One region of the Protofrankia sp. Cj5 genome, then DNA from elsewhere that is predicted to be linked to it. Evidence: riboswitches for the same ligand, from Rfam matches in the RefSeq annotation. Region 1 holds a riboswitch; the other holds the start of a gene.
The links. A riboswitch is a leader RNA that binds a small molecule or an ion and turns the genes downstream of it on or off. The one in region 1 is predicted to bind cobalamin.
Positions count from the first base shown of each region.

Region 2: linked by a shared signal. The riboswitch ahead of cobN (cobaltochelatase subunit CobN) and the one ahead of MJ777_RS16240 (VWA domain-containing protein) in region 1 are both predicted to bind cobalamin.

Region 1 is NZ_CAKJTO010000077.1:6,632-11,050, reverse strand. Features, by position in the region: gene MJ777_RS16255 (glycosyltransferase family 2 protein) at 1-90, opposite strand, end outside; gene MJ777_RS16250 (glycosyltransferase family 2 protein) at 222-1,166, opposite strand; gene MJ777_RS16245 (class I SAM-dependent methyltransferase) at 1,247-1,954, opposite strand; cobalamin riboswitch at 2,319-2,446, shown strand; gene MJ777_RS16240 (VWA domain-containing protein) at 2,576-4,419, shown strand, end outside.
Region 2 is NZ_CAKJTO010000079.1:11,299-15,717, forward strand. Features, by position in the region: gene cobN (cobaltochelatase subunit CobN) at 1-2,626, opposite strand, end outside; cobalamin riboswitch at 2,661-2,802, opposite strand; gene MJ777_RS16500 (nitrite reductase) at 2,841-3,980, shown strand; gene MJ777_RS16505 (precorrin-8X methylmutase) at 3,970-4,419, shown strand, end outside.

The DNA of each region.
Region 1 (4,419 bases):
TTGGTTCTGGATGCTGTCAACCGCGGCGATGATGTCGTCCCAACGCCGCTCGGTGAAGATACAGATGACAACCGAGACGGTGAGTGTCATCTGTCGGTGCCATATAGCGTGAGCAGGGACAGCGGTGGGCAGCTCCGACTGGAGATCGTTCACGAATCCCTTCCTTTCAGCAAATTCGAGTCGAAGGGTCGGTAAATCACGCAGCTTCCGCAGTACGGTGCTCACCGCGGAAGCTGTCCGACGACCTCACGTTGTCCTGCCGAGCGGATCTTCCGAGTACCATCAGCGCAGACCCGGCGGTATCGCGATACACCACGCCGGGTAGTGTGATGATGCTCTTGACAACTCGTCTCAAAAGTTGATCCGTCCACTCCGGTGAACTGTTTCGGACCGATCCGTAGCGCTGCAGTTGGTAGCATTTCTGATCGCGCTCGCCAGCTGCCAGACCGCCCCCATTCCTTTATGATCACAAACAAAACACGAAGGCCATCGGAAATCGGGTTGAGTTTGCTTGTGCCATGCATCCGCGGGTACTCGAAGCTGGGCACCTCGACAATACGAAGGCCGGCTCGGGCGGTCCGGATGTTAATCAACGTCTCCACCTCGAAGCCATCTCCCCAGCAGTGCTTTTGACCGCGACCACTAGGGTCAAGATCAAATACTGGTATACACCGCCGCCAGAACGCGTTGTAGCCATAACATAGATCGGTGAAGCGAGCCTGGACCAAAGCATTAGCCAACGCATTGAGACATCGGTTTCCCAGCCGACGCAGCGGCGTAATGTCGCTGCTTCCGGCGAGGGGGAGAAAACGTGATCCTCTAGCAAAATCGGCACCAGCAGTGAGCGCCCGCATAAATTGGGGGATCTCGGCTGGGTCGGCCGACCCATCTGCGTCAAGCATCACGATGATATCGCCCGTCGCCGCCGCACAGCCACACGCCACGGCGTTTCCCTTGCCACTGCGGGTCTGATGCACGATGACGGCGTCTGGTCGCAATGAGCGAGCGACATCAACAGTTCCGTCACTGGAACGGCCATCGACGACGACGATCTCGGCATCATCGGGCAGGCGTGGGAAGACGTACGGCAAATTTTCCGCTTCATTGAGGGTCGGAATGACCACGCTGACGGTGGGTGAACTGTCAGGCCGAGCCGATTCGGGCATCTCTGTTAATTCCTCCTAGCGAACATGACGAAAAATTGCTTACCGACAGAGGTTGACATGAAAATCTGTGCCACCCTTGTTCATGGCATAAACCGATAGGCTACTACCCGCCCAAAACCTCGATATGATAACTCGTTGGATTTTTCCCATGAGCTGGACAGAGAATCCAGAACATCTTCATGGAGAGGCTTGCTGTAAATAATCCAGGCAGCCCGCGGGCGGATGGCGACGGAATGTTCGATATTGGCAACCACCAGCTTGAGGATATCCGCGTCAAAAGGATTGAAGAAAAAGAACACACAATCTTCCGGTTGAATTTCGTAGCGCGTAGCGTCGATGCACAGAATATGCATGTCAAAATTATTTCCTCGACGCTTCTGGTAAGCTTTTATATTTCTTTCACTAAGTTCACAAAATTCCTTCGTAAATTCAACGCCGACAGCTCTCTTAAAACCAAACTCGGCAGCCAGAAGAAGCGTCCTTGCATTTCCTGAGCCAAAGTCAATGAACGCACCACGCGCTGGGATTCGAAGCTTTTTTAGCGTAGCATAAAATGGCCCGATTGGCATCGGAACAAGATCGTGTCCAGTTTCTCTGTCTCCTGCGATCGTCAGATCATCCGCTAGAGCGACGCGCATCGACGTTCGGGTGCCGTGCCGTTTGTCAAACAAAAACCCCCGCGCGTATCTCGCACCGGCGATCAGGACAAAAAAAATTCCGTCCTTATGGAGCGTACGTTTGAAAATCTCATACTTTGAGAGCGCGGTCAGCCTGCTATCAGCGGTCATAAATCATCCTTCCGTCCTGATTGCGACGCACGACCGGCTGCGGGCGGGAGCACCGGGCCACCGCGGCTCGTCCGCAGCATGCCAATGGGTCATTTCTTCGGTTGCAATCGACCGTATGTCGCCAGCTGTGCGAGGCGTCCCCACGGGGGCAGTAACTTGCCTACGCCGAACGCGGGTCACGGTGGGTTGCCGTCACGATCCGAAAGCGGAAATATCGACTGGCCGGTATGACCGCCGGTCTCTTCGGCCGCGGATTGCCGCCGAACGCGATGGATCCGGACGTGTCGGGTGCACAGGCCGGGCTCAAGCGAAGGCGGGCCCGCGGGTGGGTCGGTGTGTCATGCTGGGGAGCGCGACGGCAGTGGAGGAAGCCGGTGGGAGTCCGGCGCGGTCCCGCCACTGTCACCGGGGAGCAACCTCTCACCGTACGTCACGGCCGCGACAGCGGTTGGAAGGCCGAGAGGAAGCGCTGATCCGGAAGTCAGGATACTCCGGCCGTCCGCACCGTTACCGAGGGCGAGGAAACCCGAGGGGGGAGTGTGGTATGCCCACGCACGCTTATGACCCGGTGATCAGCACACGACTCGGTGCACGATCCGGCGCACCGCGGCACCGGGCACCATGACGGCCTACCCACTGTCCGCGGTTGTGGGCATGGACGACCTGCGGCTCGCGCTCCTGCTCAACGCGGTGTCACCAGCGATCGGCGGAGTGCTCGTCCGCGGGGAGAAGGGCACCGCCAAGTCCACAGCGGTACGGGGTCTTGCCGTGCTGCTCCCGCCCGTGAACGTGGTGACCGGCTGCCGGTTCTCCTGCGACCCGGGCGCGCCCGAGCCCGACTGCCCCGACGGGCCGCATCCACCTGAGGCCCGGCCGACCACCCGTGCGGCACGTCTGGTGGAGCTGCCGGTCGGCGCCTCCGAGGACAGGGTCACCGGGGCGATCGACCTCGACCGGGCGCTCGCCGAAGGCGTCACCGCGCTGCGCCCCGGGCTGCTCGCCGCCGCCCATCGGGGCGTGCTCTACGTCGACGAGGTCAACCTCCTGCACGACCATCTCGTCGACCTCCTGTTGGACGCGGCCGCGCTCGGCGTGGCCCACGTCGAACGCGACGGGGTGTCCGTTCGCCATGCCGCCCGCTTTCTGCTGGTCGGGACGATGAACCCCGAGGAGGGGGAGCTGCGCCCACAGCTGCTGGACCGCTTCGGGCTGACCGTCGAGGTAGCCGCCAGCCGCCAGCCACAGGTGCGGGCCGACGTGGTGCGCCGCCGGCTGGCCTACGACGCCGACCCGGCCGCTTTCGCCGCCAGGTGGATCGATGAGGAGGCCACACTCGCGGCAAAAATCCTCACCGCTCGTGAACGGCTACCTGGTGTCGGGCTGCCCGATCCCGTCCTGCGTCAGGTCACCGCGGTCTGCGCCGCGTTCGACGTGGACGGCATGCGCGCGGACGTGGTCGTGGCCCGCACCGCGATGGCGCTGGCCGCGTGGGAGGGCCGGGTGACCGTCGACACCGACGACGTCCGCCGCGCCGCCCTCCTGGCACTGCCGCACCGGTGCCGCCGCGGCCCGTTCGACGCGCCCGGCCTGGATGAGGAAACCCTCGTCCAGGCGTTGGACGAGGCCTGCGAGGACAAGGCGCGTGCCAAGGACGATGCGCGGGCGCACGCCGGAGCGCCACCCGCCGACCCAGGCACAGATCCAGACCCGGCCCCGCCCACCGGCGGCGGGGGAGACGGCGGTCGCGGAGGCGGCGGCAGGGGGCCGGCACCGAGCGGGCCGGGAACGACAGCGGAACAGGCGGCCGGAGCGGACGTCGTCCCATCCCCGCGTCCCGCGGAAGGCAGCGGCGCCGGAGGTGGGGATGGGGAACGCGGGGATGGGGGCCCCAGCGGGCCCGAACCCGGCGGTGGCGCGGCGCGGGCGCACCGTCGCGCCGGCAGTCCTGGCCCGTTGTTTCGCCCGCGCCGCCTGGAGGTCCCCGGCACCGGGACGCTTGCGGGCGCGGCCGGCCGGCGCGCACGCGCCCGTACCTCCCGCGGTGCGGTCGTCACCGCTTCCCCGGACGCGCCCGGCCTGCACCTGCCGGCAACCCTGCGAGCGGCCGCGCCCTGGCAGCACGCTCGTGGACGTACCGGCCCAGGGCTCGTGCTGTGTCCCGCTGACCGGCGCGGGGCGGTCCGCCAGGGACGCGAGGGCAATCTCGTCCTGTTCGTGGTGGACGCCAGCGGTTCGATGGCCGCCCGTGCCCGGATGCGTACGGTCACCGGCGCCGTGCTGTCCCTGTTGCTGGACGCCTATCAGCGTCGCGACCGGATCGGAATGATCATATTTAGGGGTTCCCGCGCCGATCTCGTCCTTCCCCCGACGTCCAGCGTGGAGGTCGGCGCGGCACGGCTCGCGTCCCTGCCGACCGGCGGTCGTACCCCGCTCACGGCCGGGCTTACCCGTGCGGGCGAGCTCCT
Region 2 (4,419 bases), on a different contig from region 1:
CCAGCAGCGAGTCGGCCATGGCCTGGCCGGTCTCCCAGGCCAGCCGGCTCGGGATCGCCCGGGGGTCCACCGAGTAGAAGTTGCGACCGGTGGGCAGCACGTTCACCAGCCCGCGCAGCGGTGATCCACTGGGGCCGGCGGGGACGTAGCCCCCGTCCAGCGCGTGCAGCACGGCGTCGATCTCGGTGCCGGTGCCGGCGAGGCGCGGCACGATCTCGGTGGCGGCGAAGCGCAGCACGGCTGTGACCGCGGCCGGGTCGGCCAGCAGCGTGGCCGCGGCTTCGGGCACCGGGGCCGTCGGGTCCTCGGCGCCCGCCGACCCGGCCGCGCTGCTCCCGGCCGCCGCGACCGCGGCGACGGCCGCCGGGACCTCGGCCGGATCCCAGCCCCGATGCTCCATCGCGGTGACCAGGGCCCGCGCGATCTCCTCGACCGCGTCGGTCTCGACCCGGCCGGCCCGCTCCCCGGCGGCGTGGTCGGGCAGGCCGAGCGCCTCGCGCAGGCCGGGCAGGGCACGGGCGTCGCCGGCCCACATCTGGCGGGCCCGCAGCATCGCCACCACCAGGTTGATCCGGGCCGGCCCGGTCGGCGTGACGCCGAGGACGTGCAGGCCGTCGCGGATCTGGGCATCCTTGATCTCGCACAGCCAGCCGTCGACGTGCAGGAGCAGCTCGTCGAACTCGCTGTCGTGCGGACGGTCGGCCAGGCCGAGGTCGTGGTCGAGCTTGGCGGCCTGCAACAGGGTCCAGATCTGGGCGCGGATCGCGGGCAGCTTCGCCGGGTCCATCGCGGCGATCTGGCTGTGCTCGTCGAGCAGCTGCTCCAGGCGGGCGATGTCGCCGTAGCTGTCGGCGCGGGCCATCGGCGGCACGAGATGCCCGACGAGGGTGGCGTGGACGCGCCGCTTGGCCTGGGTGCCCTCACCCGGGTCGTTGATCAGAAACGGGTAGATCAGGGGCAGGTCGCCGAGTGCGGCGTCCGGCCCGCAGGAGGCGGACAGCGCCGCGTTCTTGCCGGGCAGCCACTCCAGGTTGCCGTGCTTGCCGACCTGGACGATGGCATGGGCGCCGAACTCGTCGGCCAGCCAGCGGTAGGCGGCCAGGTAGTGGTGGCTGGGCGGCAGGCCGGGGTCGTGGAAGATCGCGATCGGGTTCTCGCCGAAGCCGCGGGGCGGCTGCACCATGACCACGACGTTGCCGGCCCGCAGCGCGGCGAGGACGATCTCGCCGTCCGGGTCGCGGGAGCGGTCGACGAACAGCTCACCCGGTGGCGGCCCCCAGTGCCGAGTCATCGCCTCCCGCAGGTCGGCGGGCAGCGCGTCGAAATGCCGCCGGTAGCGGGCCGTGCTGATCCGGATCGGGTTGCGGGCCAGCTGTTCCTCGGTCAGCCAGGCCTGGTCCTGCCCTCCCGCGGCGATCAGCGCGTGGATCAGCGCGTCGCCGTCGGCCGCGGCCACTCCTGGCAGGGCGTCCGGGCCGTCGGCCGGGCCGATGTCGTAGCCGGCGTCGCGCAGCGCGGCGAGCAGCCGCACCATCGAGGCCGGGGTGTCCAGGCCGACCGCGTTGCCGATGCGGGAGTGCTTGGTCGGATACGCCGACAGCATCAGCACGACGCGGCGCCGCGCGGGCGGGATCCGCCGCAGCCGGGCGTGGCGCACCGCGATACCCGCGACCCGCGCGGCCCGTTCCGGATCGGCGACGTAGCTGGTCAGGCCGTCGGTGTCGACCTCCTTGAACGAGAACGGCACGGTGATGATCCGGCCGTCGAACTCCGGGATCGCAATCTGGGTCGCGGTGTCCAGCGGGCTCGCGCCGTCGCTGCCCGCCTGCCACTGATCCCGGGAACCGGTCAGGCACAGGGCCTGCAGGATGGGCACATCGAGTGCGGCGAGCGCGCCGACATCCCACTGCTCGTCGTCGCCGCCGGCACTGGCCGCCGCGGGGGTCGAGCCGCCCGCGGCCAGCACCGTGACGACGAGCGCGTCGGCCTGGCGCAGCGTGACCAGCAGCTCGGGCGGCGCCCCGCGCAACGACGAGCAGAAGACCGGTACCGGCAGGCCGCCCGCACGTTCGATCTCGTCGCACAGGACGCGGACGAACCCGGTGTTCCCGGCGACCTCGTGGGCCCGGTAGTACAGCACCGCGATCCGCGGGGGGCCGTCGTCGGCCCGCGGTCGCTGCGTCCGTCGCGCTGGCTCCTCCAGGAGCTGCGGCCGGCCCCACAGCGGAGTCGCCGCCGGTGGCGCGAAGCCGAGACCGGTGAGCAGGATCGCGTCCGACAGGAACGCGTACAGGTTGCGCAGGTTCGCCGGGCCCCCGTGGGCGAGGTAGGCATGCGCCTCCGCCACGATGCCGCCCGGCACGGTCGAGGACTCCATCAGCTCCGCGTCCGGTGCCTGCTCACCACCGAGGACGAGGACTGGCAGGCCGGTGGCCAGCACCGCGTTCAGCCCGTCCGCCCAGGCCCGCCGGCCACCGAGGATCCGCACCACGACGATCGAGACGCCGGTGAGCAGGGCGGGCAGGGCGGCGACCTCGACGCGGGCGGGGTTGGCCAGCCGGTAGTCGGCACCGCTGGCCCTGGCGGAGAGCAGATCTGTGTCAGACGTGGACAGCAGCAGGATCACGACGACTCCTCGCCCGGAGTCCGCGCTCCGGTTCGGCGGGTGCCGCGACGCCGGACAGTTCCTGGCTCCCACCACCCGGCAGGCGGGCGGCGGCGACAGTGGCGGGACCGCGCTGGACTCGCACCAGCTTCCTGAAACCCGGCGTCGCGATCGGCACTGGTAAGGCTGCCATATCGGACGCCTCGGCGAGGGTCCGCTCCGTACACTCGCGGCTGTGACCGGCGACCCGACCCCCGCGCGGGTGCTGCCCGACCGGTGCCCCGGTGCCCTGCGCGCGCATCAGGCCGCCGATGGCTTGCTCGCCCGGGTCCGGCTGCCGGGCGGCTTCCTGTCGGCGGAGCAGCTGCTCACCCTCGTGGCCGTGGCCGCCGCCGGTGGCGACCCCCGGCTGGAACTCACCACCCGGGCCAATGTGCAGGTACGTGCCCTGGCCGAACACGAGGTGGCGCTGTCGGCGGCCCGGCTCGCCGATGCCGGGCTGCTCCCGTCCGTGACGCACGAACGGGTGCGTAACATCATGGCCAGTCCGCTGGCGGGGCTGGACAGCCCGACTGATCTCGCCGCGGTGGTCGCCGAGCTGGATACCGAGCTGTGCGCGCGACCGGGCCTGGCGGACCTGCCGGGGCGGTTTCTGTTCGGCGTCGACGACGGGCGCGGTGACATCGCGTCCTTACACCCGGACATCACCATCGTCCTCACGGCCCGGACGGCGTCGGTGTGCGGGTTCTCAGTGCCCCGGGCGGCGGTGGTTCCGACCGCACTCGCCTTCGCGGAGTCGTTCCTGGCCGAGCGGGCGGTCCAGAACAGCGCGGCGTGGCGGGTCGCCGAGCTGACCGGCGGGATCAGCGTGGTCGCGCGTCGCGCCCTGGCACCCGGCGGATTCGAGGTCCCGGCGGGCCGGGACGTGCTACCCCCGCGGCTGCGTCCCGCCGGGCTGGTGGAGCAGATCGACGGAGGAACAGCGCTGGTGGCGCTGGCCCCGCTCGGGCGGCTGTCATCCGCCCAGGCCACCCTGCTGGCGCGGCACGCCGGCCCCCGCGGGCTGCGGGTGACGCCCTGGCGCGGCATCGTGCTGCCTGACCTGCCCGACCCCGAGGAGTTCGCCGCGGCAGCGGCGGACCTCGGGCTCGGTGTGGACGACACGTCGCCGTGGTACTGGCTCTCGGCCTGCACCGGCACACCCGGCTGCACCAGCGCGCTGGCCGACGTCCAGACCGATGCCGCTGCCGCCGCGGGACGCTGGCCTGGCCGGCACGCACACTTCAGCGGCTGCCGGCGGCGCTGCGGCCGGCCGGCGGACACGCGGATCGACGTCATCGCGACCGATGAGGGGTACGTGTTCAGTGACGACTGACTACATCCGCGACGGAGCGGAGATCTACCGGCGTTCGTTCGCCACGATCCGGGCCGAAGCGGACCTGTCACCGTTTCCCACCGACGTGGCGCAGGTCGTGGTCCGCATGATCCACGCCTGTGGCATGGTCGATCTCATCCGCGACGTGGACTACGCACCGGGTGCCGTGGCCGCGGCGCGGGCCGCGCTGCGCGCGGGCGCCGCGATCCTGTGCGACGCGCAGATGGTGGCCAGCGGCATCACCCGGTCCCGCCTGCCAGCGGACAATCCGGTCATCTGTACGCTGCGGGACCCCCGGACGGCCGGGCTGGCCGCCGCGGCCGGCACCACCCGCTCGGCCGCGGCGGCGGAGCTGTGGGGCGAGTACCTGGACGGCGCGGTCGTCGCGATCGGCAACGCGCCGACGACCCTGTTCCGGCTGCTGGAACTGATCGCCGAT